Regions from separate parts of the Streptomyces deserti genome, predicted to be linked through region 2. Evidence: riboswitches for the same ligand, from Rfam matches in the RefSeq annotation. Region 2 holds a riboswitch; each other region holds the start of a gene.

Region 1 (9,793 bases), on a different contig from region 2:
TCCAGGGCGGCGCGGCCTTCGACCCGGAGGTCGCCGAGATCACCGGCGCCCGGTCGATGACCGAGGTCCAGGCCGAGTCCGTGGGCAACGCGGCGCAGCAGGCCGAGCGCGAGGTCGCCCAGCTCGCCAAGGAGCTGGAGCGGGCCCAGCGGCGCGCGGCCGAGCTGCGCGAGGAGGCCGACCGGCTGCTCGCCCGGGTCGCGCGCGAACAGGGCGTGGACGTCGAGGCGGTGGCCGGGGAGCCGGCCGAGGCCGTGGCCGGCGTCGAGGTCGCGGTGCCGGCGCAGTCGGCCGCGCCTGCCGTCGAGTCGGGCGGGCGCGAGGAGCGTACGGAGGCTTCGGCGTCGTACGACCGGCGGGACGAGCGGCGCGAACGGCGGGACGAGCGGGGCGGGTTCGGCCGGGAGCGGCCGGAGCGGTCCTTCGACCGTGACCGTGGCGGGCGGTCCTTCGAGCGCCGTGACGACCGGGGCGGGTTCAACCGGGACCGTGACCGTGACCGCGGGTTCGACCGCCGGGACGGTGACCGGGGCGGTGACCGTGGTGGCTTCCGCCGCGACGACCGGGGCGACCGTGGCGACCGTGGCGGGCGTTCCTTCGACCGCGACCGTGGCTTCGAGCGCCGTGACAACGACCGGGGCTTCCGCCGGGACGACCGTGGCAGTGACCGCGGCGGTGACCGTGGTGGCTTCCGCCGCGACGACCGGGGCGACCGGGGTGACCGCGGTGGGCGTTCCTTCGAGCGCCGTGACGACCGTGGCGGCCGTTCGTTCGAACGCCGGGACGACCGGGGCGGGTTCAACCGCGACCGTGACCGCGGCGGCTTCCGCCGGGACGAGCGTGGCGGGCACCGCGGCAGCGACCGCCCGTTCAACCGCGACCGCCAGGGCGACCGCCCCGGCTTCCGCACCGGCGGCCACGAGCGTCCCTACGGCCGCCGTGACGACCACCGCAGCACCGGCACCGGCACGGGCACCGGTTCCTTCGGCCGCCGCGAGGACAAGCCGCGCTGGAAGCGCAACGGCTGACACCGGTAACACCGGTAACACCGGTAACACCGGTAACACCGGTAAGAGCGGTAACACCGGTAAGAACTGAGCGCCGTGGCCCCACCGTTCCTTGGTGGGGCCACGGCGCTTGTCATATGCGGCCCGCCCCACTGACGAAGCAGCTTGTAGGGTCAGGCGGCTTTGAGGGGGATGTGTCGGCGGGGGCTGCGGTGTCTGAAGCGGCGGCGTCTCCCTCGTTCTTCCGGGGAGGATCGCCTTGATTTGTCATGCCGGTCCGGGGAGATCGACCAGACCCCCGGCACCCTGGCCACCGTGCTGCTGTCCAAGCCGTCGGCGAGCTGGCGGCTGACCGTGCGCAGCAAGGCGACCGGCAAGGTCGTCGACACCCGGGAGGGCGGGGCGGCGCGGGGCGAGCTCGGCATCAGGTGGAGCGGCCGGACGCCGGCGGGGACGGCGCTGCCGAGCGGCCCGTACGACTGGACGCTGCCCGTCACCCCCGCGGACGGCGTCGGCGGGCCCCTGGAGGTGCGCGGCTCGGTACGGCTGCTGCACGGCAGCCCGGTGCGCCACGACCACGTGGGCCCGCGGGGCCTGCCCGACGGCACCGGCGACCTGCTGACCTCACGGGCTGGCAGCGCTACAAGGGCCTGTTCCAGCAAGGGCCCTCCCCGGCCGCCCTGTGACCCATGTCATGTCCCGGCGCGAGAAACGCCGGGGCATGAGGGCGCATCCGCGGTCGCGTCCCGATACCCGATCGGAGACACGGCTACATCCGGCTATGCTCGGGTAGGCAACATCACCTGGGCCCTTAGCTCAATTGGCAGAGCAGTGGACTTTTAATCCATTGGTTGTGGGTTCGAGTCCCACAGGGCCTACCGGAAAGCCCCAGGTCGGCGGGTGTCTGACCTGGGGCTTACGTGTGTCCTGGGGCTTACGCCTGTCTTGAGCAGGTGCCCCCGTGACGGGCCGTCCCCTTCGCCGATACGATCAACGAACTGCAGTTCGCGGAGGGGGGCCGTGCCGTATGACCGCGCTGAGCGATGGGTCGGACGCCCGGGGCGGTGGTGACCGGGTGCCCCTCGACGGTGACCGCGTCAAGCACCTGGAGTTCATCCAGGCGGTCATCACCCGTATGGGCACCAACTCGTTTCTCATCAAGGGCTGGGTGCTGACCCTGGCGGCGGGGCTTCTCGCCGTGTCGGCCAGTCGGTTGAGCTGGCAGATCGCCACCGCCGGTGTGGTGCCGCTGCTCTGCTTCTGGGCCCTCGACGGGTATTTCCTGCAGCAGGAGCGGCTGTTCCGCAAGCTCTACGACGACGTGCGCCGGCCCGACAGCACGGTCGAGGTGATGTCCATGAACGTCGGGCCGTACCTGGCGGGCACGTCCTGGCGGCAGTCGCTGCTGTCGAAGACGGTGGTGCTGTTCCACGGCGCGCTCCTCGTGGCCGACCTCTCGATCATCGTCATCGCGCTCTGAGCAGGTCCTGCTTGTGAGCAGGTCTTCCGGCCAGGTCGTCTGAGCAGGTCGTCTGGACCAGGTCCTCTGACCGCGGTGCTCCGAACTACGGTCCTCTGACTACGGCCGCTACTTGCGCCCCGGCCACGATCCTCCGACCGCGGCTTCCTGATCACGGCGCCGGCCGACCGACCTCCGCCGAGATCCGGCGGGCCATCTCGTCCAGCGCCGCCTCGTCCTCGAACGCCGCTTCGCGCGGCGGCCAGATACGGCCCATCGGATCCCCCGGCCAGCGCGGCACCAGGTGGACATGGGTGTGGAGAACGGTCTGCGAGGCCGCCGCCCCCGCCGAGTTGATGATGTTGATGCCGTCGGGTTCGAGGACCGCACGCAGCGCCCTGCCGACCGTCAGCACGGCCCGCGTCAATCGCTGCACGGCGGCATCGTCCATCGCCCACAGGTCCGAGGAGTGCGCGCGGGGCACGACCAGGGTGTGCCCCCGCGTCGCCGGGGCCAGGGGGAAGAACGCCACCGTGTGTTCGTCCTCGAAGACCACGCGTGCCCAGCCCGGGCCGGCGACGATCTCACAGAAGGCGCAGTCGGCGGAGTCGGCGTTGTCGTCCATCGGGTCCTCCTCGAACACTCGGCCTGCGTACCCCGGATCGTGCCTGTTCCACGCCGCTCCGGCACGCACATCCGCCTCGCCCACCCCGGGGTTCAGCCCGCCGTCCGCTCCGTCAGGTCCGTCAGCTCCTTCAAGTCCGTCAGGTCCGTCCGCTCCGCCAGTTCCGCCAACGGCAGCGTGTGCTGAGTCTGGAGCACTTTCGCGCGCAGGTAGCGGACGTTGTGCGCGGTGGTGAAGACGCCCGTGGGGACGCGGTCGCGGACGGCGAGGCCCAGGGTGCGCAACTGGTCGGCCTTGTCGGGGTTGTTGGACAGCAGATCCAGGTCACGGATCCCCAGGGCGCGCAGCATCTGTGCCGCCGCCGTGTAGTCGCGGGCGTCCTCCGGCAGGCCGAGCGCCGCGTTCGCCTCGTACGTGTCCAGGCCCTGGTCCTGGAGGGCGTACGCGTCGAGCTTGTTGTAGAGGCCGATGCCACGGCCCTCCTGGCGGAGGTAGAGCAGGACCCCGCCGCGGTCGGCGATGCGCTTGACGGCCTCGCGCAGCTGCGGGCCGCAGTCGCAGCGGGCCGAGCCGAACAGGTCCCCGGTCAGGCACTCGGAGTGCAACCGTACGAGGGGGACCGGACCCGGGTCGCCCAGGACGACGGCCACGTGTTCCCGGCCGTCGGCCAGCCCGTGGAAGGTGACCAGGTCGGCGTCGACGCGGTAGCCGTCGTGGAAGCGCAGCGGGACCCGGACACGGGCACGCGGGGTGGCGGCGGGGAAGTCGGGCATGCGGGCCTCCGGGTTCCGTTCGTTCCTGTGCGGCGGCACGGCCGGTCCGCTCGCCCCGGCCGCACAGCCATCTGCTTCAGTTTTGAAGCAGTCCCACGGTCCCGGACTCTATCCTGTGCTTTAAAGTTAAAGCAACCCTGTGGGGGGCATGGCTGACGTGACGGGGTCACGAGCAGGACGGTGACGACCGGCGGCGCCAAGGCACCTCGTCGGGCGCCGCCCCGTCCTCCTGCAGCGCCCGCGCCACCCCGGTGCAGATCTCCTCCAGCTGCCCGACCTGCTCCTCGGTGAGGTGGTCGAACAGGGAGGTCCGTACGGTCTCGACATGCCCGGGCGCCGCGCGCTCCAGCACCGCCAGGCCCTCGTCGGTCAGGGCGGCGATGCTGCCGCGCTTGTCCCAGCCGCAGGCCTCGCGCCGCACCATGCCGTCCTTCTCCAGGCGCGTCACCGCGTACGTCAGCCGGCTACGCGTGATCTTCAGCTGCTCGGCCAGGCCGGTCATGCGCAGCCGCCGCTCCGGGGCCTCCGAGAGGACGGCCAGGATGGAGTAGTACAGGTGCGGCATGCCGGCGTCCTGCTGGAGCTGCCGGTCGATCGCATCCTCCAGGAGCAGTGTGGCGGCGAGGTACGCGCGCCAGGCGCGCTGCTCCTCGGGGGTGAGCCAGCGGGTCGTCATGCCGCCAGTGTAAGTTTGTTTCAAACTTGAACCAAGTCTGCCCGCTCACGACCCACCGGGAAGCGCCGATGCCCCACCCGTACGTCCTGCTGTCCGCCGCCGTCTCCCTCGACGGCTACCTGGACGACACCGGCCCCGAGCGCCTGCTGCTGTCCAGCCCGGCCGACTTCGACCGGGTCGACGAGGTGCGGGCGTCCGTCGACGCGATCCTGGTGGGCGCCGGCACCATCCGCGCGGACAACCCCCGGCTGCTGGTCAACTCGCCCGAGCGGCGCGCCGCCCGCCGCGCCGAGGGCAGGCCCGAGTACCCCCTCAAGGTCACCGTCAGCGGCTCCGGCGACCTGGACCCGACGGCCAACTTCTGGCACACGGGCGGCGAGAAGGTCCTCTACACGACGGACAAGGGCGCCGAACGGGCCCGCGCCCTCGGCATCGCGGCCGACGTCGTCCCGCTCGGCACCGAGCTGGACTGGCGTCGGCTCCTTGCGCACCTGCACGACGTACGGGGCGTACGGCGGCTCATGGTCGAGGGCGGCGGGCAGATCCACACCCAGCTGCTCACCCAGGGCCTCGCCGACGAACTGCAGCTCGTCCTCGCCCCGCTCTTCGTGGGCGACCCGGACGCACCCCGCCTCTTCGGCCCCGGCGGCTACCAGGCGGGCCGGCTGCGCCTGCTGGAGACCCGCCCGATCGGCGACGTCGTCCTCATGCGCTACGTGCCGACGGCTCCGGGCACCGGACGGCTGCCCTCCGCCGCCGACCACCACTGGCTGGCCCTCGCCTGCGACCTGGCGGCGCAGTGCCCGCCGTCGCGGACCGCGTTCAGTGTGGGAGCGGTGGTCGTGGCGGCCGACGGTACGGAGCTGGCCCGGGGGTACTCCCGGGAGGGCGGCGATCCGGTCGTGCACGCGGAGGAGGCGGCGCTCGCCAAGACCGACCCGACCGACCCGCGCCTGGCCACCGCGACGGTCTACAGCAGCCTGGAGCCCTGCGCCCGCCGGGCCTCCCGGCCCGCGCCCTGCGCCCGGCTGATCCTGGACGCCGGAGTGCGCCGGGTCGTCACGGCCTGGCGTGAGCCGGACACGTTCGTGGCGGGGGCCGACGGGAGCGGTCTGCTGGCCGCCGCAGGTGCCGAGGTCGTCGTCCTCCCGGAGCACGAGGAGCGGGCCAAGGCCCCGAACCGCCACCTGCTGACCGGCCCCCCGGCCGTCTGAAAACGCCTGGCTCCGGACCGGAAAACCGCCGGTGAAGGGCGGTGGACGGGTATGTGTGTGCTCACCGTCCCGCGGATGGCGTACACTGGTGACACACCGACGCGGGGTGGAGCAGCTCGGTAGCTCGCTGGGCTCATAACCCAGAGGTCGCAGGTTCAAATCCTGTCCCCGCTACTCAAGGCTCAGGGCCGGAACTCATGGAGTTCCGGCCCTGAGTGTTTCCCGCCCGTCCCCATCCGTCATCGTCCCTGAGGGATCAGTCATCGTCCCTGTGGGTCTCTGAGGGCGGGCAATGATCATTGTCACGTGACGTGAGCGAACCGCCTCGGTCCGCATAACAACTGATACGCCGTCAGGTAACACTGGCCACATGAGACGGGGTCAACTCGCCCGTTTTTCACCGTTCCTGGCAGGTAAGTCCGCGCGAAAATCGTTAATGATCAAGAGGAACAGCTTGGAATCCACACCCCGCGTCTATTAACGTTCGATAACGCAGCGCGGTCGTCCCAGCCGTCACAGGAGACGGCTCCGTGCGCACGCGCCGAATCCCGCGAGGGAACCGGGGAACCACCACCTTGGGGTGAATCGAGCGGATGCCGCCGTGGAAGCACGGCCGGTATACGCGCGTAGGAGACCTTCCCGCTCCGAACCCGTCAGCTAACCCGGTAGGCGGAGACGGAAGGAAAGGAGTACGCCTACGTGGCGTCCAACCGGCCTGCCCCCGAGGCCCCGTTCGTGCCGAGCCAGCGCAGTACCGACACCTTCGGCTACGACGGTTACCGCACCGACGAGGGCCCGTTCCAGGAGTGGAACCCCACCGAGGAGTCCATCCGACCCGTACGCGGCCGGCATCGCGTCACCAAGCAGCGCGGCGGACTCGCCCGCAGCTCCACCGTGCTCGGCGTCGGTGTCATAGCCGCCGTCGGCGCGGGCGGCATGGCCAGCGCCCAGACCGGCAAGCCGCCGGTGTCGATCTCCATGCCCGACCTCCCCAATGTGGGTGCCCTCATCTCCGACGAGGAAACCCCGGAGGGCTCCGCCACCCCGCTCAGCGACATCGGCGTGACCTCCGCCGACACCGAGCAGGGCGCCGCCGGCGCCGGTGAGGCGCTGCGCGCCCGGATCATGGCCCAGGCCGAGCGGCAGCAGCAGCAGGTCGAGAGCAAGGCCGCCGCCGAGGCCGCGGCCGCCGCCGAGAAGGCCGCCAAGGAAGCGGCCGAGAAGGCACAGAAGGAGGCCGAGGCCAAAGCCGCCGCCGCGAAGGCGAAGGCGGAGGAGGAGGCCCGCAAGAAGGCCGAGGCCGAGCGCCTCGCCCAACTGGCCAGGCAGTACGCGCTGCCGACCTCCTCGTACACCATCACCTCCACCTTCGGCCAGGCCGGCGCCTACTGGTCCTCCGGCTACCACACCGGCCTCGACTTCGCGGCGCCCACGGGCACGCTCATCAAGGCCGTCCACAGCGGCACCATCACCCAGGCCGGCTGGGACGGGTCCTACGGCTACAAGACGGTGCTCACCCTCGACGACGGCACGGAGATCTGGTACGCGCACCAGTCCTCCATCAGCGTCAGCGTCGGCCAGAAGGTCAACACCGGCGACGTCATCGGCCGCGTCGGCGCCACCGGCAACGTCACCGGCGCCCACCTCCACCTGGAGGTCCACCCGGACGGCTCCGCCAACGGGGTCGACCCGAGGGCCTGGCTGCAGAGCAAGGGCCTCAACCCCTGAGATCCGCCTGAGCGTTGAGATCCTCCGAGGCGTGAGGTCTTCCGAGACCTGAGATCTCCTGAGATTTACGATCCCTTGGCCGGGCGTGCGGAATGGGCGCGTCCGGCACGGTCGTTGACGAGGAGCATGACGTCTCTTCGCAAGCTCGGCACCTCCGACCTCGAGGTCTTCCCGCTCGCCCTCGGCGGCAACGTATTCGGCTGGACCGCCGACGAGGCGGCCTCCTTCGCCGTCCTCGACGCCTACACGGCCGCCGGCGGCAACTTCGTCGACACCGCCGACGTGTACTCGGCGTGGGCCGAGGGCAACGAGGGAGGCGAGTCCGAGACCCTCATCGGCAAATGGCTCGCCGCGCGCGGCAACCGCCCGGACGTCGTCATCGCCACGAAGGTCAGCCAGCACCCCGAGTACCGGGGCCTGTCCGCCGCCACCATCAAGGCGGCGGCCGACGCCTCCCTGCGCCGCCTCGGCACCGACTACATCGACCTCTACTACACCCACTTCGACCAGCCCGAGGTGCCGGTGGAGGAGATCATCGGCGCGCTGGACGAGCTGGTGAAGGCGGGGAAGGTGCGCCACATCGCCGCCTCCAACATCTCCGCCGAGCGGCTGAAGGCGTCCCTGGCCTTCTCGGACCGCGAGGGCCTCGCCCGGTACGTGGCGCTCCAGCCCCACTACAACCTGGTCTCGCGCGACACGTACGAGGGTGAACTGCGGGACCTCGCCGAGCGGACCGGCCTGGCGGCCGTGCCGTACTACGCGCTCGCCTCCGGGTTCCTCACCGGCAAGTACCGGCCCGGTACGACGGTGGACAGCGCCCGGGCGGGCGGTGCGTCCAAGTACCTGGAGACCGAACGGGGGCGGCGGGTGCTGACGGTCCTGGACGAGGTCGCCGCGGCCCACGACGCCCCCGTCGCGACGGTCGCCCTGGCGTGGCTGGCGGCCCAGCCGACGGTGGCCGCGCCGATCGCCTCCGCCCGGACGGTGGAGCAGCTGCCGGCCCTGCTGGGGGTGGGGGAGCTGCGGCTGACGGAGGAGGAGCTCGGGAGGCTGACCGAGGCCTCGGCCTGATCGACCGGTAGATCGATCGGTAGGCGGCGCCCCTACGACCGGTAGGGGTTGTACGCGGGATACGGTGCCGCCGGATGTCCGTACACGGACCCGTACCCGTACACCCCGTACACCGGCCAGGGCGGGGCGGCCACCGGTACGGGCGGGGCCGTGCGGCGGGCCGCGTGGTCCAGCGCGGGGCGCGCCACCTCGCGGCGCCGCCACAGCGCGTCCAGCAGCTCCCGTTCCCGTACGACGAAGTCCGCGCCGGTCCGGCCGCGGCGCGCGCGGTGCCGCAGGAACGCCAGCGAGGTCGCGTACGCCTCGTACTGCGCCACCGCCCGGGCCGCCTGCTTCCCCGCGTGGCGGCGGGCGTACTGCCGGGCGATCCGCCGCGCCCGCATCGAGCTGAGCGCGAACGGTTCGGCCGGTGTCAGCCACCCGGCCACCGCGTACGCGGGCAGCTCGGCGCGTACGGTCCTCAGCTCGCGCTGCCGGGTCCAGATCACCAGCCAGGTCAGCAGCCCGAACATGGGCACCATGAAGCCCGCGTACACGGCGAAGAAGCCGTACTCGCCGAGGGCCGAGGAGCCGTTCCACAGGGCGTGCATGCCCATCGCGAGCAGCAGGCCGGAGAGCGGGACGAGGAGGCGCCGGCCGCGCTGCCGCTCCGTCGCGAGGGCGGCGAAGCCGAAGCCGATGCCGGTGAGGACGGTGAAGAGGGGGTGCGCGAACGGCGACATGATGATGCGCACGAAGAAGGTCGCCGCCGTGACGGAGGCGATGCCGCGGCCGCCGGTGAGCTGGTCGGTGCCGAAGGCGGTGCCCAGGTAGAGGATGTTCTCGGTGAACGCGAAGCCGGTGGCGGTGACCCCGGCTATCACCACCCCGTCGAGGATCCCGGTGAAGTCGCGGCGGCGGAAGAGGAAGACCAGTAAGACGGCGGCGGCCTTCGCGGACTCCTCGACGATGGGCGCGATGACGGTCGCGCCGAGGGTGTCGGCGCTGGACGGATCCGCTGTCGCGGTCGCTATCCACCGGGTCGCGAAGCTGTTCGCGACGATGGCTATCAGCGCCGCCGCGCAGGCGCCCCAGGCGAAGGAGAACAGCAGGTTCCGCCAGGGGCCCGGCTCGACGCGGTCCAGCCACCGGAAGGCGGCTATGAGCAGGGGGACGGGCAGGACGGCGAGGCCCAGACCGACCAGGAAGCCCTCGGTGCCGGTCTCCTCGCGGACCAGGGCGAGGATGACCAGCCCGGACA
Region 2 (9,793 bases):
ACTTCACGTAGCCGCGGTCGGGGCGCAGGCCCATCTCGTTCATCTGGTAGACGATGCGGCGGTGCACCGGCTTGAGACCGTCGCGCGCGTCCGGCAGGGCGCGGGAGTAGATGACCGAGTACGCGTACTCGAGGAAGGAGCCCTGCATCTCGTCGACGACGTCGATGTCGAGGATCTTCTCCTCGTACGAGTCGTCGGGCGGCGGTGTCTTCGTGCTGCGGCGGGCCATCGCTGCCGGCTCCTTGCTGAAGCGTGAACGGATCTGACGCGGACCATTGTGGACCGCCGCACTGACAACCCGTACCAGGCCCCGTCTCCGGCCGCCCCGCCCCGGTGCCGTCCGCGATCGCCCTTGCCCGGCCGGTCACCGGGTTCTCGCTCTCGGCGTACGCCGCCCGGGAACTTCACCGGCGCTCCGCACGCTTGCATACAGTGGCAGGACCGGCAGGAAAACGGCGGTTTCGAGGACCGCTCCGCGATCGAAGGGACGTACATGCCCATGGGTCACACGGCCACAGCCCAGGCAGGCTCCGGGGGCCTGACAGCGACCGAGCACCGCCTGGCCAACGGCCTGCGCGTGGTGCTCTCCGAGGACCACCTGACCCCGGTCGCGGCGGTGTGCCTCTGGTACGACGTCGGCTCGCGCCACGAAGTCAAGGGGCGCACCGGCCTGGCTCACCTTTTCGAGCACCTGATGTTCCAGGGTTCTGCCCAGGTCAGGGGCAACGGCCACTTCGAGCTCGTCCAGGGCGCGGGCGGCTCGCTGAACGGCACCACCAGCTTCGAGCGGACCAACTACTTCGAGACCATGCCCGCCCACCAGCTGGAGCTCGCCCTCTGGCTGGAGGCCGACCGCATGGGCTCCCTGCTGGCCGCCCTGGACGACGAATCCATGGAGAACCAGCGCGACGTCGTCAAGAACGAACGCCGGCAGCGCTACGACAACGTCCCCTACGGCACCGCCTTCGAGAAGCTGACCGCTCTCGTCTACCCGGAGGGCCACCCGTACCACCACACCCCCATCGGGTCGATGGCGGACCTGGACGCGGCCACCCTGGAGGACGCCCGCCAGTTCTTCCGCACCTACTACGCGCCGAACAACGCGGTGCTGTCGGTCGTCGGCGACATCGACCCGGAGCAGACGCTGGCCTGGATCGAGAGGTACTTCGGCTCGATTTCCGCCCACGACGGCAAGCCCGAGCCCCGGGACGGCGCGCTGCCCGACATCATCGGCGAGCAGCTGCGCGAGGTCGTCGAGGAGGAGGTCCCGGCCCGCGCCCTGATGGCCGCCTACCGGCTGCCGCACGACGGCACGCGCGCGTGCGACGCGGCCGACCTGGCACTCACCGTCCTCGGCGGGGGCGAGTCCTCCCGCCTGTACAACCGGCTGGTGCGGCGGGACCGTACGGCCGTGGCGGCCGGGTTCGGCCTGCTGCGGCTGGCCGGGGCGCCGTCCCTGGGGTGGCTGGACGTGAAGACGTCCGGCGACGTGGAGGTGCCGGTCATGGAGGCCGCCATCGACGAGGAGCTCGCCCGGTTCGCCGAGGAGGGCCCCACGGCCGAGGAAATGGAGCGCGCCCAGGCCCAGCTGGAACGCGAGTGGCTGGACCGGCTCGGCACGGTCGCGGGCCGCGCCGACGAACTGTGCCGGTACGCCGTGCTGTTCGGCGACCCACAGCTCGCCCTCACCGCCGTCCAGCGCGTGCTGGAGGTGACGCCCGAGGAGGTCCGGGAGGTTGCCAAGGCCCGGCTGCGCTCCGACAACCGCGCGGTGCTCGTCTACGAACCGATCGCCCCGGAGCACACCGAGGACGTGGAAGGCACCGAGGACCCGGAGTCCGCGGCGACCGTGGAAGCCACCGACGACAACGAGGAGGCGGCGAAGTGACCGAGCTCGCCACGATGGAGTTCCACCCCCAGCCGCAGGCGGGCGAGCCCAAGCCGTGGGCCTTCCCCGCCCCCGAGCGCGGCGCGCTCGACAACGGCCTGACGGTCCTGCGCTGCCACCGCCCCGGCCAGCAGGTCGTCGCCGTGGAGGTGCTGCTGGACGCGCCCCTGGACGCCGAGCCGGCCGGCCTCGACGGCGTCGCCACGATCATGGCGCGGGCCTTCTCCGAGGGCACCGACAAGCACTCCGCCGAGGAGTTCGCCGCCGAGCTGGAGCGCTGCGGCGCCACCCTCGACGCGCACGCCGACCACCCGGGCGTCCGCCTCAGCCTGGAGGTCCCCGCCTCCCGCCTCGCCAAGGCGCTCGGCCTGGTCGCCGACGCCCTCAGGGCGCCCGCCTTCGCGGACAGCGAGATCGAGCGGCTGGTGCGCAACCGCCTCGACGAGATCCCGCACGAGCTGGCCAACCCCTCCCGACGTGCCGCCAAGGAGCTCTCCAAGGAGCTGTTCGCGGTGGACTCCCGCATGTCGCGCCCCCGGCAGGGCACGGAGGAGACGGTCGCCGCCATCGACTCCGCGGCCGTACGCGCCTTCTACGAGAAGCACGTCCGTCCCGCCACGGCCACCGCCGTGGTCGTGGGCGACCTCACCGGCATCGACCTCGACGCGCTGCTCGGCGACACCCTCGGCTCCTGGACCGGCTCCCCGGGCGAGCCGCGGCCCGTGCCGCCGGTGACCGCGGACGACACCGGCCGGGTCGTGATCGTGGACCGGCCCGGCGCCGTGCAGACGCAGCTGCTGATCGGCCGTGTCGGCCCGGACCGGCACGACCGCGTGTGGCCCGCCCAGGTCCTCGGCACGTACTGCCTGGGCGGCACCCTCACCTCCCGTCTGGACCGCGTCCTGCGCGAGGAGAAGGGCTACACCTACGGCGTACGGTCGTTCGCGCAGGTCCTCAGGTCCACGCCTGAGGGCACGGGTGCCGCGATGCTCGCCATCAGCGGTTCCGTCGACACCCCGAACACCGGTCCCGCCCTGCAGGACCTGTGGACCGTGCTGCGCACCCTCGCCGCGGAGGGGCTCACGGACGCCGAGCGCGATGTCGCCGTGCAGAACCTGGTGGGTGTGGCGCCGCTGAAGTACGAGACGGCAGCGGCCGTCGCGAGCACGCTGGCCGACCAGGTCGAGCAGCACCTGCCCGACGACTACCAGGCCGCGCTGTACCGGCAGCTCGCCGCGACCGGCACCGTGGAGGCCACGGCGGCGGTCGTCAGCGCCTTCCCGGTGGACCGTCTGGTGACCGTCCTCGTCGGCGACGCGGCCCAGATCAAGGAGCCCGTGGAGGCCCTCGGCATCGGTGAAGTGACCGTGGTGTCCGCCGAGTAGGGGCACGCGCGCGTAGGGGCCCTGGTGACGCAAGAGTCGCCAGGGCCCCCGTATGCCCGATTTGAGGCGGAGGTTGCCTGTCTGCCCTGTGGGATGCGCTACAAACCCCACGATTCGTTTGGGGATTGAAAGTCGGCCCGTTTAGCTTCATCCGGGCTGTCCGTCAGGCAGTGCGCCGCACCCGCGGCAGCGGACAGTCATCGCCGAGTCCCCGTACGGCGCGAGCCAGGGGAGCCGGGGACCCACCACACAGTCCCTGGGGTGAATCGGACGCCCGCGCGAGCCGCGAGGGGGTCCGTAGGAGACCTTCCTGCTCCGAACCCGTCAGCTAACCCGGTAGGCGAGAAGGAAGGAAAGGACCAGCACACTTCATGGCGTTCACCCGCGCCACCGGGAAGCACCGTCGTCCCAGCCGCATGCAGCGCAGCACCGCCCGCGCGGCGGGCGTCGCCGCCCTCGCCACCACCGGCGTCATCGGCACCGTCGCCGCCCCGGCGTTCGCCGCCGAACCCGCCGCCGAGCAGACCGGCCTCACTCCGGTCATCACCATCGGCGACTCCATAGCCGACCAGATCGACGCCCAGGCCGCCGCCCAGCAGCAGGCCGCCGAGGAGGCCGCCGCCCGGCAGAAGGCCGAGGAGGCCGCGCGCAAGAAGGCGGCCGAGGCGGCCGAGAAGGCCCGCGAGGACCGGGAGCGCGCCGCCCGCGAGGCCGAGCGCAAGCGCCTGAACACCTTCGTGCCGCCCATCGCCGGCTCCTACGTCTCCACCGGCTACAAGACCGGCAGCGCCGTGTGGTCCTCCGGCAGCCACACCGGCGTCGACTTCCACGCGGCCAGCGGCACCCCCGTCCAGGCGGTCGGCATGGGCACCGTCGTCGAGGCCGGCTGGGGCGGGGCGTACGGCAACCAGGTCGTGATCAAGATGAACGACGGCACCTATACCCAGTACGGGCACCTGTCGTCCATCGGTGTCTCGGTGGGCCAGCAGGTCACCCCGGGCCAGCAGATCGGCCTGTCCGGCGCGACCGGCAACGTCACCGGGGCGCACCTGCACTTCGAGGCCCGTACGAGCCCCGAGTACGGCTCCGACATGGACCCCGTCGCCTACCTCCGCTCGCACGGCGTGAACCTCTGACGACGGACGGCTCGGCCATGACGATGCCCCGGCTCCCCGAGCCGGGGCATTCGCCGTTTCGGGCGGCCGACTGTCCAAAAAATATGCATGGATTCCGGCCCGCCGTCGGAAATTCCAGCTCATTGCAATAGAGTCACGGAACACGCGTCCAACGTCGACGTTTCACGGGGATTAAGGCGGAGGTCGGTCATGCGTATTCCGGCGCACTCGGTATGTACGGCGATCCGGGACGACATCGTCGCGGGTGTCTACGAGCGCGGCAGCCGGCTCACCGAGGAGGTCCTCGCGCGCCGCTACGGCGTCTCCCGCGTCCCCGTGCGCGAGGCGCTGCGCACCCTGGAGGCCGAGGGCTTCGTGGTGACCCGGCGGCACGCGGGCGCGTGCGTGGCGGAACCCTCCGAGCAGGAGGCCGCCGACCTGCTGGAGATGCGCATGCTCCTGGAGCCCCTCGGTGCCTCACGCGCCGCCCAGCGCCGTACCGAGGCCCATCTGAAGGTGCTGCGCGGCCTGGTGAGGCTCGGTCAGGAGCGTGCCCGCCGGGGCAACAGCGAGGACCTGCGCTCCCTGGGCGGCTGGTTCCACGAGACGCTCGCCCAGGCCTGCGGCAGCCCCGCGCTGACCTCGATGCTGACCCAGCTGCGTCACAAGATCGCCTGGATGTACGCCGTGGAGGCGCCGGCCAACCCCGTGGAGTCCTGGGCGGAGCACGGCGCGATCGTGGACGCGGTGGCACGTGGCGACGGCGAGCGTGCCCGGGCGCTCACGGCGCTGCACACCGAGCGCGCGACGGCCGTGCACCGGCTGCGCTTTTCCGGCGGCGGTGACCGCCCGGACCGTGTGAGGACTTCGCAACATCCCGTAAACATGTCGGGCCTGCGGCATTAACACGGGCGCCGTATACAAAGAAGGGGCTATTCGGCGGGGTCTATTTCTGCTGCCCTTTTTTGGTTTCCCGGGAATTCCGGGGGCCGGCTCGGGTGAAAAAACGGCGGAGCCGCGCCACCCGGAATGGGCGACGCGGCTCCGCCTGGTGCCGCGATGTGGCTCAGACGGTCTCGGGAAGCTCCTCGAGGCCCTCGGAGACCAGCTTCGCCAGCCGGTCCAGGGCGGCGTCCGCGCCCTCGGCGTCGGAGGCGAGGACGATCTCCTCACCGCCCTGGGCGCCCAGGCCGAGGACGGCCAGCATGGAGGCCGCGTTGACGGGGGTGCCGCCGGCCTTGGCGATCGTCACCGGGACGCCTGCGGCCGTGGCGGCTCGGACGAAGATGGAGGCGGGGCGGGCGTGGAGGCCCTCGGCCCAGCCGACGTTGACGCGGCGCTCAGCCATGTGTTGCTGCCCTTCAGGTGTTCAGGGTTGTCTAGACCAGTTTCCCACACGTGAACCATGCCCGGAACGGGCGCACACCGGGTGTACGCCCCTCCGGAAGGTGGCGGTCGGGCCGCGGCCTCGGCCCGAACTTCCGTCCTCCACAGACTGCCCCGCGCCGTTGTCGGACGCGAGCCGTACTCTGGGGCCCATGCAGACCTCGTCGGACCGGCACGAGTACCCCGCCCACTGGGAAGCCGACGTGGTGCTGCGCGACGGCGGCACCGCGCGCATCCGCCCCATCACCGTTGATGACGCAGACCGCCTGGTCAGCTTCTATGAGCAGGTGTCGGACGAGTCGAAGTACTACCGCTTCTTCGCGCCCTACCCTCGTCTGTCCGCCAAGGACGTCCACCGCTTCACGCACCACGACTTTGTGGACCGGGTGGGACTCGCGGCCACGGTCGGCGGCGAGTTCATCGCCACCGTACGCTACGACCGGATCGGCGCCGACGGAATGCCCGCGTCGGCACCGGCCGACGAGGCCGAGGTCGCCTTCCTCGTGCAGGACGCCCACCAGGGCCGCGGCGTCGCCTCCGCCCTGCTCGAACACATCGCGGCCGTCGCGCGGGAGCGCGGCATCCGCCGCTTCGCCGCCGAGGTGCTGCCCGCCAACAGCAAGATGATCAAGGTGTTCACGGACGCCGGGTACACCCAGAAGCGCAGCTTCGAGGACGGCGTCGTCCGCCTGGAGTTCGACCTCGAACCCACCGACCGCTCCCTGGCCGTGCAGTACGCGCGCGAACAGCGCGCCGAGGCGCGCTCCGTGCAGCGGCTGCTCGCGCCCGGCTCGGTGGCCGTCATCGGCACCGGCCGCGCGCCCGGCGGCGTGGGCCGCAGCGTGCTGCACAACATCCGGGACGCCGGCTTCACCGGCCGGCTCCACGCCGTGAACCGGGCCTTTCCCGAGGAGCAGAAGGAGCTCGACGGGGTGCCCGCGTACCGCTCGGTGCGGGACATCGACGGGCCCGTCGACCTCGCGGTCGTCGCCGTGCCGGCCGAGCACGTCCCCGAGGTGGTCACCGAGTGCGGCGAGCACGGCGTGCAGGGGCTCGTCGTGGTCTCCGCCGGGTACGCCGAGAGCGGGCCCGAGGGGCGTGAGCGCCAGCGCGCCCTGGTGCGGCACGCGCGCGCGTACGGCATGCGGATCATCGGGCCGAACGCCTTCGGGATCATCAACACCTCCCCGCAGGTGCGGCTCAACGCCTCCCTGGCTCCCGAGATGCCGCGCCCGGGCCGCATCGGCCTGTTCGCCCAGTCCGGCGCCATCGGCATCGCCCTGCTCTCCCGGCTGCACCGGCGCGGCGGAGGCGTCACCGGCGTCACGGGCGTGTCGACGTTCGTCTCCTCCGGCAACCGGGCCGACGTCTCCGGCAACGACGTCCTCCAGTACTGGTACGAGGACCCCGACACCGACGTCGTCCTCATGTACCTGGAGTCCATCGGCAACCCCCGCAAGTTCACCCGCCTCGCGCGCCGCACGGCCGCGGCCAAGCCGCTGGTCGTGGTCCAGGGGGCACGGCACGGGGCGGCACCCCAGGGGCACGCAGTACGGGCGACGCGACTGCCGCACGCGACCGTGTCGGCGCTGCTGCGGCAGGCCGGCGTGATCCGGGTGGACACCATCACCGACCTGGTCGACGCGGGCCTGCTGCTCGCACGCCAGCCCCTGCCCGCCGGACCCCGGGTGGCGATCCTCGGGAACTCCGAGTCGCTGGGCCTGCTCAGCTACGACGCCTGCCTCGCCGAGGGCCTGCGCCCGCACCGCCCGCTGGACCTGACCACGGCCGCCACCCCGGCGGACTTCCACGCGGCACTGTCCCGTGCGCTCGCCGACGACACGTGCGACGCGGTCGTCGTGACCGCGATACCGACGGTGGGGGAGGGATCGGCCGGGGACGCGGCCCTGGCGGAGGCACTGCGATCGGCCGCGGCCGCGGTCCCCTCGAAGCCGGTGCTGGTGGTTCACGTCGAGCTCGGCGGCCTCGCTCAGGCGCTGTCGGCCGCCGCGAGCACCGCACCCCAGGCCGTCACCACACCCCCCGACCACCCCTTCCGCCCCGGGGAACGACTGCCCGCCGCCGTCCAGGCTCCCGATGGAGCCCACCCCATCCCCGCCTACCCCGCCGCCGAACGCGCCGTCCGCGCCCTCGCCCAGGCCGTCAAGTACGCCCAGTGGCGGCGCGAGGCCGCCGACCCCGGCAAGGTGCCGGAGTACGAGGACATCGACGAGAAGGGCGCCGCCGAACTGATCGACGGGCTGCTCGCCCGCGGGCAGGGTCTCACCCTCGGCCCCGAGGACACCTGCGAACTGCTCGGCAAGTACGGCATCCACGTCCACCGCGCCCTGCCCGCCCCCACCCCCGACGCGGCGGCCGAGGCCGCCTGCACCCTCGGCTACCCCGTGGCCCTCAAGGCCACCGCCCCGCACCTGCGGCACCGCGCCGACCTGGGCGGCGTACGCCTGGACCTCGCGGACGAGGAACAACTGCGCCGGGCGTACGCCGAGTTGACCGGCCTGTTCGGGAAGCCGGAGGAGCTGCGCCCCGTGGTGCAGCGGATGGCCCCGCGCGGCGTCGACACCGTCGTACGGGCCGTCATCGACCCCGCGGCCGGAGCCGTGCTCTCCTTCGGGCTCGCCGGAGCCGCCTCGCAGCTGCTCGACGACATGGCGCACCGGCTGATCCCGGTCACCGACCGGGAGGCGACCTCCCTGATCCGCTCGATCCGGACGGCACCGCTGCTGTTCGGCTGGCGCGGTTCGGCGCCGGTCGACACCCCCGCCCTGGAGGAGCTGCTGCTGCGCGTCTCCCGCCTGGTCGACGACCACCCGGAGGTCGTCGCGGTCACCCTGGAACCGGTCGTCGTCGCCCCACGCGGCCTGAGCGCGCTCGGCGCCTCCGTACGCCTGGCGCCACCGCCCGCCCGCGACGACCTCGGCCCGCGGACACTCCCCACGTACTGACCGGGGACGAGCGGTCCCTCGCAGTCAGTGCTCCCCCGTAGGATGGGCGTCATGGCCAAGACCAGTACGACGACCCAGGGGCTGCGCACGGCGATCGAGCGCAGCGGCTACTACCCGGCTCTCGTGGCCGAGGCGGTGGAGGCCGCCGTGGGCGGCGAGCCCATCCGGTCGTACCTGGTCCATCAGGAGACGACGTTCGACCAGAACGAGGTGCGGCGGCACGTGACCGTGCTCGTCCTCACCGACAACCGCTTCATCGTCAGCCACACCGACGAGCAGGCCGCGGACAACACCTCCCCGACGCCGTACGCCACGACGTCCACGGAGTCCGTGAAGCTCAGCCGGATCTCCTCGATCGTCGTCAGCCGCGTGGTCGCCAACCCCGAGCAGTACACGCCGGGCACGCTGCCGCGCGAGGTCGTGCTCACCATCGGCTGGGGCGCCGTCTCCCGCATCGACCTGGAGCCCGCCGCCTGCGGCGACCCCAACTGCGAGGCCGACCACGGCTACACGGGCAACTCGACGGCGGACGACCTCAGCCTGCGCGTCAGCGAGGCCGGGGACGGCCCGGAGACGGTGCGCCAGGCGCTCGTCTTCGCGCAGGCCCTCTCCGAGGCGACCGCGGACCCCGCCCGCTGATGTCCCAGCTCACCACCTGGGACCAGCACCCGGAACCGCTCGACGTCGACTCCGCGCCCGTGCCCGAATACGGCACCGGCTCGCTCGCCGACCTGCTGCCCACGCTGGCCGCGGGCATGGGCGTCCCCGGTATGGCCGCCGCGATCCCGGAGCTGACCCCCGCCGACCGGAACTGCGTGTTCCTGATCGACGGCCTGGGCTGGGAGCAGCTGCTCGCGCACCCCGAGGACGCCCCCTTCATGACCTCGCTGCTCGCCACCTCGCGCGGCGGCACCGGGCGTCCCCTCACCGCCGGCTACCCGGCGACCACCGCGGTCTCCCTCGCCTCCGTCGGCACCGGCCTGCCGCCCGGCGTGCACGGCCTGCCGGGCTACACCGTGCGCAACCCGGACACCGGCGATCTGATGAACCAGC
Region 3 (9,793 bases), on a different contig from region 2:
GCCCGTGACGTACGGCGGCATCGTGTAGATCAGGTCGCGGAACGGCCGCAGCCACACGCCCTCCCGGACGGCGGCCCGGGTCGCCGCCGCCATGTCGACCGCGTGGTCGAGCTGCACGACCCCGATGGCGCCGAGGACCCGTACGTCCTTCACCCCGGGGAGGCCCGAGGCCGCCGACAGGCCCTCCCGCAGCCCGGCCTCGATCCGCTTGACCTCCGCGAGCCAGTCCTGCCCGAGGAGCAGCTCGATCGAGGCGCAGGCGACGGCCGCCGCCAGCGGGTTGCCCATGAAGGTCGGCCCGTGGGCGAGCACCGGCACCTCGCCCCGCGAGATGCCGTCGGCCACCCGGGAGGTGCACAGCGTCGCCGCCATGGTCACATAGCCGCCGGTCAGTGCCTTGCCCACGCACATCACATCGGGCGTCACGGCGGCGTGCTCCGCCGCGAACAGCGCGCCCGTGCGCCCGAATCCGGTCGCGATCTCGTCGAAGACCAGCAGCACGCCGTGGGCGTCGCACGCCTCGCGCAGCACCCGCAGATAGGCGGGGGAGTGGAACCGCATCCCGCCCGCGCCCTGCACCACCGGCTCCACGATCACCGCTGCCAGCTCGTCGGCGTGCCGCTCGATCAGCGACCGCAGATGATCGGCGTACGACTCCTCGTACCGCGCCGGCGGCGGGTCCGCGAACACCTGGCGCTGGAGCACCCCGGTCCACAGCTCGTGCATGCCGCCCTCGGGGTCGCACACCGACATCGGCTGCCAGGTGTCGCCGTGGTAGCCGCCGCGCCAGGTCAGCAGCCGTTGCTTGCCCGGACGGTCCAGCGAGCGCCAGTACTGCAGGCACATCTTGACCGCGACCTCGACCGACACCGACCCGGAGTCGGCGAGGAAGACGTGCTCCAGACCCTCGGGCGACATGTCGACAAGGAGCTTCGCCAGGCGTACGGCGGGCTCGTGGGTGAGCCCGCCGAACATCACGTGGCTCATCCGCGCCAGCTGCTCGCGCGCGGCCTCGTTCAGCACCGGGTGGTTGTAGCCGTGGATCGCCGACCACCAGGAGGACATGCCGTCGACCAGCTCGCCCGAGCCGTCGGCCAGCTTCAGCCGCACCCCGCTCGCCGCCTCCACGACGAGCGGCTCCTGACGACCGGGCATGGGGCCGTACGGATGCCACACGTGCCGACGGTCGAGCTCCAGCAGCTCCGGCACGCTCAGCTCAGGCATTGGGCGCGATATCCGTTCCGGCGCCCCGGCGGCGGACGGCGACCAGGTCGGGCCTGGGCTCGTCGACCCGCGGAGCAGGTGCGGAACCGCAGACTTTGCCGCCCTCCTCGGAGCCGCACCCGCCGCCCTCGTGGCAGCCCCCGGAGGTGCGGTGCTCCGGCAGCGTCACCTGGTCGGTGCCCTCCACCTCGAACCCGGCGTCCGCGATCATCTCCAGGTCGGCCCTGCCCGCCTGGCCCTCGCTGGTGAGGTAGTCACCGAGGAAGATCGAGTTGGCCAGGTGCAGGGCGAGCGGCTGCATGGAGCGCAGATGGACCTCACGGCCGCCCGCGATGCGCACCTCGACGTCCGGGCACACGAACCGGACCATCGCCAGGATCCGCAGGCAGCGCTGCGGGGTCAGGTGCCACTCCTTGGCCAGCGGGGTGCCCTCGAACGGGATCAGGAAGTTGACCGGAACCGAGTCCGGGTCCAGCTCGCGCAGCGCGAAGACCACGTCCACCAGGTCCTCGTCCGTCTCGCCCATCCCGGCGATCAGACCCGAGCAGGCGGACAGGCCCGCCGCGTGCGCCTTCTGGACGGTGTCCACCCGGTCGGCGTAGGTGTGGGTGGTGGTGATGTCCCCGTACGTCGCCTCGGACGTGTTCAGGTTGTGGTTGTAGGCGTCGGCGCCCGCCTCGCGCAGCCGCTCCGCCTGGCCGTCGGAGAGCAGCCCCAGACAGGCGCACACCTCGACGCCCTCGTTCTGCTCCTTGATCGTCTTGATGGTCTCGGAGACCCGGTCGACGTCCCGGTCGGTCGGCCCCCGTCCGCTGGCCACCAGACACACCCGCTTGGCACCCCCGGCCACACCGGCGGCCGCGGCCTGGGAGGCCTGGTCGGGTTTCAGCCAGGTGTACTTCAGGATCCCGGCCTTGGAGCCGAGCCGCTGGGAGCAGTAGGAGCAGTCCTCCGGGCACAGGCCGGACTTGAGGTTGACGAGATAGTTGAGTTTCACCCGTCGGCCGAACCAGTGCCGGCGCACCTTTCCGGCCGCGGCCACCACATCGAGCAGGTCGTCGTCGGGCGTGGCGAGGACGGCCAGCGCCTCCTCGCGGGTCGGCGTCTCGCGCCGCAGCCCCTTGTCCACCAGCGTGTTCAGCAGGTCCATGGGAGCTGATCCTGTCGTACGGAGCCGCCCCGGGCCAAGGAGACTTCGCACAACAGAGGCGCTTCGACGTGTGGGTATCGCCACATCCTGGCCTGCGGGCCGGGCCGCTAGTGTCTGTGCACTGCCTACAAATTCCCCCGGAGGACCCATGGTGTTCGGCTGGATCGACGAGCAGGCGGAACTGCGCCGCCGCGCGGGTCTCGTACGGACCCTGCGCCCGCGCCCGGCCGACGCGCCGCTCCTCGATCTCGCGAGCAACGACTACCTGGGCCTGGCCCGTCACCCGGAGGTCACCGAGGGTGCCGCGCGGGCCGCGCGGACCTGGGGCGGCGGCGCGACCGGCTCCCGGCTCGTCACCGGCACCACCGAGCTGCACACCGAGCTGGAACGCGAACTGGCCGATTTCTGCGGCTTCGAAGCGGCCCTCGTCTTCTCCTCCGGCTACGCGGCCAACCTCGCCGCGGTCACCGCGCTGGCCCCGCACGGCTCGCTGATCGTCTCCGACGCGGGCAACCACGCCTCGCTGATCGACGGCTGCCGGCTGGCCCGGGGCACCACGCAGGTCGTGGCGCACGCCGACCCGGACGCCGTGCGCAAGGCGCTGCGGACGCACGACGGGCCCGCGATCGCCGTGTCCGACACGGTCTTCTCGGTCGACGGCGACGCGGCCCCGCTCGCCGAGCTCGCCGAGGCATGCCGGGAGCACGGCGCGGGGCTGGTGGTCGACGACGCCCACGGCCTGGGTGTGCTCGGCGACGGCGGCCGCGGAGCCCCGCACGCGGCGGGACTCGCGGGCGCCGACGACGTCGTCGTGACGGTCACGCTGTCCAAGTCGCTCGGCAGCCAGGGCGGAGCCGTCCTCGGCCCCGCCCGGGTCATCGACCACCTGGTCAACGCGGCCCGGACCTTCATCTTCGACACGGGCCTCGCCCCCGGCGCGGCGGGGGCGGCCCTGGCGGCACTGAGGCTGCTGCGCCGCGAACCGCAGCGTGCGGCGCGAGCGCGGGCCGTGGCGGGCGAGCTGCACACCCGCCTGACGGCCGCCGGCCTGGAGGCGGTCCGTCCGGACGCCGCGGTCGTCTCCGTGCGCGCGCCCTCCCCGGAGGGAGCCGTGCGGTGGGCGGCCGACTGCCGGGCGGCCGGACTGGCCGTGGGCTGCTTCCGTCCTCCTTCCGTGCCCGACGGCATCTCACGGCTGAGGTTGACCGCCCGTGGCGACCTCTCCGGGGAGCAGATCGAACGCGCCGTACGGGTGATCGGCGAAACGCGGCCATGAGTCGGCGTGCACGGCCGTGCGTCGCGGGTGAGGGACAGGTCGGCTGAGGGACAGGTCAGGGATCACCGGAGCGCGGCCGTGAACCGCGTCCAGCTCCCGGGGGAGAAGAGCAGCGCGGGCCCGGCCGGGTCCTTGGAGTCCCGCACGGCGAGCAGCCCGGCCCAGGGGCCGGAGGCCGGACGGGCCGTCTCTACGCAGTTGTTCGCGCCGGTGCTGTAGCTGCTGCGCAGCCACCGCACGTCGGGCAGATCGGTGCTGGAGGGGATGGTCCGAGGCAATGCACGCATGGTGCCTCCTTACGCGCCGGCAGCTATCCCGGCGATGAAATCCAACGATTCCTCGGGCGAAAGGGCGTGGATCTGAAGGGCGTTGAAGGCCTCCGTGTAGGCCTGGAGGTCTTCTTTCCGTTCGAGATAGAGGCTACTCGTCAAGTGGTCGAGAACAACAACGTCCAGATCAGAAGTGTGCGGAAATGACAAAATTACGAAAGGCCCTGTGACTCCGATGTGCGCCCCGGCGGCGAACGGCAGGACCTGGAGCCGTACGTGGGGCAGCTGCGCCTCCTCGACCAGCCGCGTCAGCTGCCGGGCCATCACACCGGGCCCGCCGACCTCCCGGCGCAGCACCGCCTCGTCCAGGACGGCGTTCAGTTCCAGCGGCGGATCGGCGCGCAGCACGTCCTGCCGGGCCAGCCGTACCTCGACCAGGGTGTCGAGCCGTTCCTCCGACAGGCCCTCCACGGCGGCCCGCGTCACCGCCCGTGCGTACTCGGGCGTCTGCAACAGCCCGGGGACGACGGTGGTCTCCAGCGTGCGCATCGCGCCGGCCTGGGACTCCAGGCTGATGAAGTCGCGGTAGGTCGGCGGCAGGACCCCGCGGTAGGCGTGCCACCAGTGGTGCCGGCCGCCGGGGTCCTCCGACCCCGCCAACACCAGCAGCAACTCCCGCAGTTGGGTCTCGACCACGCCGTAGGCGTCGAGGAGTAACCGCACATCGGCCGGTTTCACCCCGCTCGTGCCGGTCTCGATCCGGCTGACTTTCGACTGGTGCCAGCCCACCAGCCGGGCGGCCTCACCACTGGTGAGCCCCGCTGAGGTGCGCAGCGCGCGCAGTTCGGCGCCCAGCTTCCGGCGGCGCACCGCGGGACCGTGCTGCATGGGCTTCTCCTTACTCCTTCCGAGGCGCCCAAATACGGTCTTCCGTCGTAGAGTTCACCGCTTTGAGCGACAGATATATGCATATCTTGGTGGATCGCCGTCCTTCGCCGGGGTGGTGATGGCAGTCTGGCGGGCGAAGCACCAGTCCGGGACCGTACTCGAACCATCCGTCTCCGTGTCGGACTGCGGTCCCGGGGGAAAGGGACGACGTCGCCATGGCAGACCATTTGGAAGCCTCCGTCACTCTGCCGAGCGATCCCGCCTCGGTCTCCGCCGCCCGCGCCTATGTGGTGGGCACGCTGGCGGAGTGGGGCATGCCGGCGGACACGGAAGTGTCCGACACCGTCCGGCTCATCATCTCCGAACTCGCCACCAACGCCGTCCAGCACACCTTCGGCCAGTCGCCGACCTTCACGGTGGACGTCGCCCTCGACCGTGACGAGCAGCTGCGCATCGGCGTGACCGACAGCCACCCGCGCTTTCCCAAGCGGCTGCCCGCCGCAGTCCAGCAGGACAACGGTCGGGGCATGGTGATCATCCGGTGCCTGACCGCGGAATGCGGCGGCAGACTGCGCATCCGCCCCACCCGGTCGGGCGGCAAGACGGTCTCCGTCGAACTGCCGTGGACCCTGCCGACGGCACCGGTACCGGCGGCGGGCCAGCAGGAGTCGTAAGCCCGGTCAACCTGGCGAATCCGGTGGATCTCACCCCTGGTGGGTCCGCCGGGCGCGGCCGAACGCGCCGCGCAGCAGCGCCCGGAACGCGTCGGCGGCCGGTGCCGCCTCGTCCGCGCGGTGCACGACCGAGATGGTGCGGCGCAGCTCTCCCGGCTCCAGCGGGCGCGTCCCGACCGGGGTGGCCGCCGTCCGCGCCACCATCTCCGGTACGACACCGACCCCGAGCCCCGCGCTGACCAGCGCGCACACCAGGGCGTATCCGGGCGTCGCGACCACCACCGACGGGGTGGCCCCGGCGCTGGCCAGGGCCGCCTCGACGCCCTGCCGGGCCGGATGGTCCGGCGCCATGCTGATCAGCGGCTGCCCGGCGAGCTCCGCCAGCGGCAGCCGTGACGTACCGCTGGTGAGGGCGTGCCCCGGGGCGGTCACCAGGACCAGCTCCTCGACGAGGACAGGTTCCGCACGGACCGCTCCGGGCAGCCGGACCGGATCGGCGGGTTCGTACGTGTGCGTCAGCGCCAGGTCGATCTCACCGGCGGCGACCGCGGCGACACCGGTCGGCGGTTCGTAGTCCGCGACGGTCAGCGCCACATCCGGATACGCCCGGTGAAACGCGCTGAGCACCGGCGGCAGCAGATGGATGCCCGCCGTCTGAAAGGTGCCGAGCCGGAGGGTGCCTCCCGTGAGGCCGGTCAGCCGCGCCAGTTCGTGCCGGGCCTGCTCCAGTTCGTCGAGGACGCGGCGGGCCCGCGCCACCAGCAGTTCGCCCGCGCCCGTGAGCCGCGCCCCGCGGTGATGCCGGACCAGCAGGGCCGTGCCCGCCTCCCGTTCCAGCTTGGCCAGTTGCTGGGAGAGCGCGGGCGGAGTGTAACCGAGCCGCTCGGCGGCCCGCGTGATCGAACCGGCCTCGGCGACGGCGACCAGCGCGGCGAGCCGGGTCGGGTCGTACATGTCTCGTCCTCCGGAGGCGTAAAGCACTGCTTAAGGCTCACGGAGCTTATTCGACATACCTGCTGAAGGCCCGGGCCCGGCAGGCTGGTCGCATGGACGCACAGCTCATCGCCTTCACCGGGGTCGCCGCGGGCATGGTCGCCATGCCGGGCGCCGATTTCACCGTCGTCGTGCGCAACGCGCTGGTGTCGCGCCGGGCCGGTGTCGCGTGCGCGCTCGGCATCGCGGCCGGGCTGCTCCTGCACACGGCGCTCGCGGTGGCGGGGGTCGCCGCGGTGCTGGCCGCCGTCCCGGCACTGTTCCGCGCGCTGCAACTGCTGGGCGGTGCCTATGTGCTGTACCTGGGCGTACGGACCCTGTGGGCGCTGCGGCAGCCGCGGAGCGCGGCCGTCGAGGACGACGGCAGGTCCGCCCTGCGCCCGCTGCGGCAGGGCTTCGTGACGAACGCGCTCAACCCCAAGGCGCCCATCACGTTCCTCAGCCTGCTGCCGCAGTTCGTGCCCGCGGGCAGTCCCGCGCTGCCCCGGACGCTGCTGCTCGCGCTGATCGTGGTCGTGCTCGCCCTGGTGTGGTTCCCGGCCGTGGCCCTGCTGGTGGACCGCCTCGGCCGGTGGCTGCGCGGACCGCGCGCCGCTCGGGTCGTCGAGGGCGTCACCGGTACCGCACTGACGGCTCTGGGCGCCGTTCTCCTCCTCGAACCGCTGGGTGCGGCGCCCTGACGGCGTCCTGGACCGGATCCGGGCCCTGGGAAGTGTCGTGGGCCGCGTCGGCCAGGCCCGCGCGGCGCACGAGCCGGGGAAGCAGCCCCCACAGGCCGGCACAGACGAGGAAGGTCGCCGCGCCCGCGGCGAGTCCACCGGCCCGGCCGGTCGTCACGTCCACGACCAGCGTGACCGATCCGCTGAACGCGAAGACCAGCACCACCAGGCCGATGGTGGCGAGCCGTGAGGAGACCTGCACGATGCGCGGCTTCGCGCCCTTCTGGAACAGGGAGCGGTGCAGCGCGGCCGGCGCGGTGAACAGCGCGGCGGCGAGGACGGCCAGCAGGAGGGCCGTGACGTACGTGACGCGCTGGACCGTGTCGAGGGACTCGAAGCGTGACGTGAAGGCGAGTGACAGCAGGAAGGCGAACAGGATCTGTACGCCCGTCTGGGTGACGCGCAGCTCCTGGAGCAGTTCCACGAAGTTGCGGTCGGCGCGTTCCAGCGGCGTCTCGTTGCGTGCGGTGCAGGGACGGTGCTCGGCCATGGGGGCACGAGTAGCCACCTGAGCCCGAATCACGCCCCGGCGGGGCGGCGGCACCCCGAGACGCCGCCGCCCGCGCGGATCACTTGACCCGGCCGTACCAGACGCTCTTGGTCCAGATCTTCTGCAGCCGCACCACGTCCCCGGTCTTCGGGGAGTGCCAGATCCTGCCCTTACCCGCGTAGATGCCGACGTGGTAGACGTTGCGACCCGAGTGGAAGAACACCAGGTCTCCCGCCTTGCGGTTCTTGGCGGAGATGTGGCGCGTCTTGTTGTACTGCTGGGCCGCCGTACGCGGCAGCTTCTTGCCCGCCTTCTTGAACGAGTACAGCGTGAGCCCCGAGCAGTCGAACCTGTGCGGTCCGGCGGCGCCCCACTTGTAGGGCGAGCCCTTCTTCGAGGCAGCGATCTGGAGCGCCTTGGTCGCCGGTGAGGCGGCCTGGGCCTCGGAGGTGAATCCGGGAGCCACGATCGAGCCGCCCACGGCGGCGATGGTCAGGGCCGAAGCCGTACCGGCTCGGGCCATCAGCGACGGGACACGATTGAGCGCAGTCATGCGCAACCCTTCGTCAGCCGCCTGTGAAGGATGACCTGTCGGATTCGGGCTGGCGAAGTAGCCCGGCCGCAAGCGAGCTTGCGGCTTCACCCCAAGGGCTGCTCGGAACTCACGCTCCGGCGACCCGTCGTGCTTGGGTCCTCCACTCCTGCCGATCCACTCCTGTCGACCGGTCATCCGGGCGGCGGCAGGACTCGGCGTCCGCCCGGACCGCCCCGCCGCGGCGGCGGGGGCTTGTCGTCAGACACGGATCTTGACTCATGGATGTCCGAAAATCCCAACGGAACCGGGGATTTGTGTTGTTACTCACCACTCACCCGTTCGGGTGGACAGCGTTGTGTTCGAGTCGCTGTCTACGGGCCCGAGGGGGCTCGGACCAGCGGCGGAATGTCCCATTCCGTCCGTGAGCTACGCGCGTTGCGCAAGCCTGACGGATCGAAAACAGTAGGTCTGGCTACTCCGAAAGGGGGTACGTCGTTCGGTCCGTTTGGAGTCGGGCCCGGACGCCTCGCCGATGGGGCGGGCGTCCGGACCGGTGGGGGAGCGTCAGATCCCGTTGGCCGGAGGAAGGGTGACGCGGGCGGTGCGCCGTTCGCCGTCCAGGACCCGCAGCGCCCGGGCCAGCGTGGCCGCGTGCAGTTCGCTCTCGCCCCGCTGGTGCATCACGGCCAGCGCGTCCCGCAGGGCGACCGCCTTGCCGACCAGGGCCTGGGCGGCGCGCAGTCCGCGGTAGGTGTCGCCGGGCAGGGCCGGGTTGATACGGCCGAGCAGGTCCACGACGTCGAGGTAACGGTCGATCAACTCCGCCTCGGCGCGCGTCAGCGCGGGCAGCGGCGGAAGTTCGGGTGGGAGCATCTGCTCACCTCCCGGTGGGCGGGGCGAGCGTGGCTTTGCGGCTCGGGACGATCCGGTCGGCCAGGCCGTACTCCACCGCTTCCTCGGCGTCGAGGACCTTGTCCCGCTCGATGTCCGCGCCGACCTGCTCGCGCGAGCGGCCCGTGTGCCGCGTGAGCATCTCCTCCAGGCGGGCCCGAATGCGCGTCAGCTCGTCGGCCTGGATCGCCAGATCGCTCGCCTGCCCGCGCACCGGATCGGGCACCTCGGGCTGATGGATCACCAGACGCGCGCCCGGCAGCACGAATCGCTTGCCCGGCGTGCCCGCCGCCAGCAGCACCGAGGCGCTCGCGCCGGCCTGGCCCAGGCAGATCGTCTCCACGTCGCAGGTGACGTACCGCATCGTGTCGTAGATCGCCGCCATGGCGTGGAAGGAGCCGCCGGGGGAGTTGATGTAGAGCGAGATGTCCCGGTCGGGGGCCTGGTGTTCGAGGTACATGAACTGGGCCATCACGTCGTTCGCCGACGTCTCGTCGATCTGCGTCCCGAGGATGACGATCCGCTCCTCCATCAACTTCGAGTACGGATCCATCGTCCGTTGCCCGAAGCCCGTGCGCTCCGTGAACTCGGGCAGGACGTGGCGGGCGGACGGTCGGGTCATGGCGAACCCCTCCTCGCGGGCGGTGCCGTCTCCGGCGGAGGTGTGTCCGGCGGAGTTGCCTT

Evidence for each region. A riboswitch is a leader RNA that binds a small molecule or an ion and turns the genes downstream of it on or off. The one in region 2 is predicted to bind cyclic di-AMP.
Region 1: linked by a shared signal. The riboswitch ahead of ACYVMZ_RS23365 (M23 family metallopeptidase) and the one ahead of ACYVMZ_RS30435 (M23 family metallopeptidase) in region 2 are both predicted to bind cyclic di-AMP.
Region 3: linked by a shared signal. The riboswitch ahead of ACYVMZ_RS08595 (C40 family peptidase) and the one ahead of ACYVMZ_RS30435 (M23 family metallopeptidase) in region 2 are both predicted to bind cyclic di-AMP.

The regions. Positions count from the first base shown of each region.
Region 1 is NZ_BAAGRZ010000015.1:17,639-27,431, reverse strand. Features, by position in the region: gene ACYVMZ_RS23410 (DEAD/DEAH box helicase) at 1-1,028, shown strand, start outside; gene ACYVMZ_RS23405 (FlgD immunoglobulin-like domain containing protein) at 1,200-1,850, shown strand; tRNA gene ACYVMZ_RS23400 (tRNA-Lys) at 1,813-1,885, shown strand; gene ACYVMZ_RS23395 (hypothetical protein) at 2,035-2,487, shown strand; gene ACYVMZ_RS23390 (HIT family protein) at 2,639-3,091, opposite strand; gene ACYVMZ_RS23385 (GTP cyclohydrolase II) at 3,184-3,864, opposite strand; gene ACYVMZ_RS23380 (MarR family winged helix-turn-helix transcriptional regulator) at 4,031-4,540, opposite strand; gene ACYVMZ_RS23375 (dihydrofolate reductase family protein) at 4,609-5,754, shown strand; tRNA gene ACYVMZ_RS23370 (tRNA-Met) at 5,855-5,928, shown strand; cyclic di-AMP (ydaO/yuaA leader) riboswitch at 6,284-6,441, shown strand; gene ACYVMZ_RS23365 (M23 family metallopeptidase) at 6,454-7,482, shown strand; gene ACYVMZ_RS23360 (aldo/keto reductase) at 7,609-8,553, shown strand; gene ACYVMZ_RS23355 (PrsW family intramembrane metalloprotease) at 8,586-9,793, opposite strand, start outside.
Region 2 is NZ_BAAGRZ010000025.1:104,487-114,279, reverse strand. Features, by position in the region: gene ACYVMZ_RS30450 (DNA gyrase/topoisomerase IV subunit A) at 1-229, opposite strand, end outside; gene ACYVMZ_RS30445 (M16 family metallopeptidase) at 494-1,888, shown strand; gene ACYVMZ_RS30440 (M16 family metallopeptidase) at 1,885-3,273, shown strand; cyclic di-AMP (ydaO/yuaA leader) riboswitch at 3,465-3,630, shown strand; gene ACYVMZ_RS30435 (M23 family metallopeptidase) at 3,645-4,409, shown strand; gene ACYVMZ_RS30430 (GntR family transcriptional regulator) at 4,599-5,294, shown strand; gene ACYVMZ_RS30425 (HPr family phosphocarrier protein) at 5,455-5,736, opposite strand; gene ACYVMZ_RS30420 (bifunctional acetate--CoA ligase family protein/GNAT family N-acetyltransferase) at 5,927-8,740, shown strand; gene ACYVMZ_RS30415 (DUF5998 family protein) at 8,783-9,379, shown strand; gene ACYVMZ_RS30410 (alkaline phosphatase family protein) at 9,379-9,793, shown strand, end outside.
Region 3 is NZ_BAAGRZ010000003.1:67,007-76,799, forward strand. Features, by position in the region: gene ACYVMZ_RS08550 (adenosylmethionine--8-amino-7-oxononanoate transaminase) at 1-1,224, opposite strand, end outside; gene bioB (biotin synthase BioB) at 1,217-2,374, opposite strand; gene ACYVMZ_RS08560 (8-amino-7-oxononanoate synthase) at 2,523-3,650, shown strand; gene ACYVMZ_RS08565 (DUF397 domain-containing protein) at 3,713-3,937, opposite strand; gene ACYVMZ_RS08570 (helix-turn-helix domain-containing protein) at 3,947-4,807, opposite strand; gene ACYVMZ_RS08575 (ATP-binding protein) at 5,023-5,481, shown strand; gene ACYVMZ_RS08580 (LysR family transcriptional regulator) at 5,512-6,435, opposite strand; gene ACYVMZ_RS08585 (LysE family translocator) at 6,528-7,154, shown strand; gene ACYVMZ_RS08590 (DUF6328 family protein) at 7,087-7,683, opposite strand; gene ACYVMZ_RS08595 (C40 family peptidase) at 7,763-8,236, opposite strand; cyclic di-AMP (ydaO/yuaA leader) riboswitch at 8,240-8,430, opposite strand; gene ACYVMZ_RS08600 (hypothetical protein) at 8,783-9,091, opposite strand; gene ACYVMZ_RS08605 (ATP-dependent Clp protease proteolytic subunit) at 9,096-9,731, opposite strand.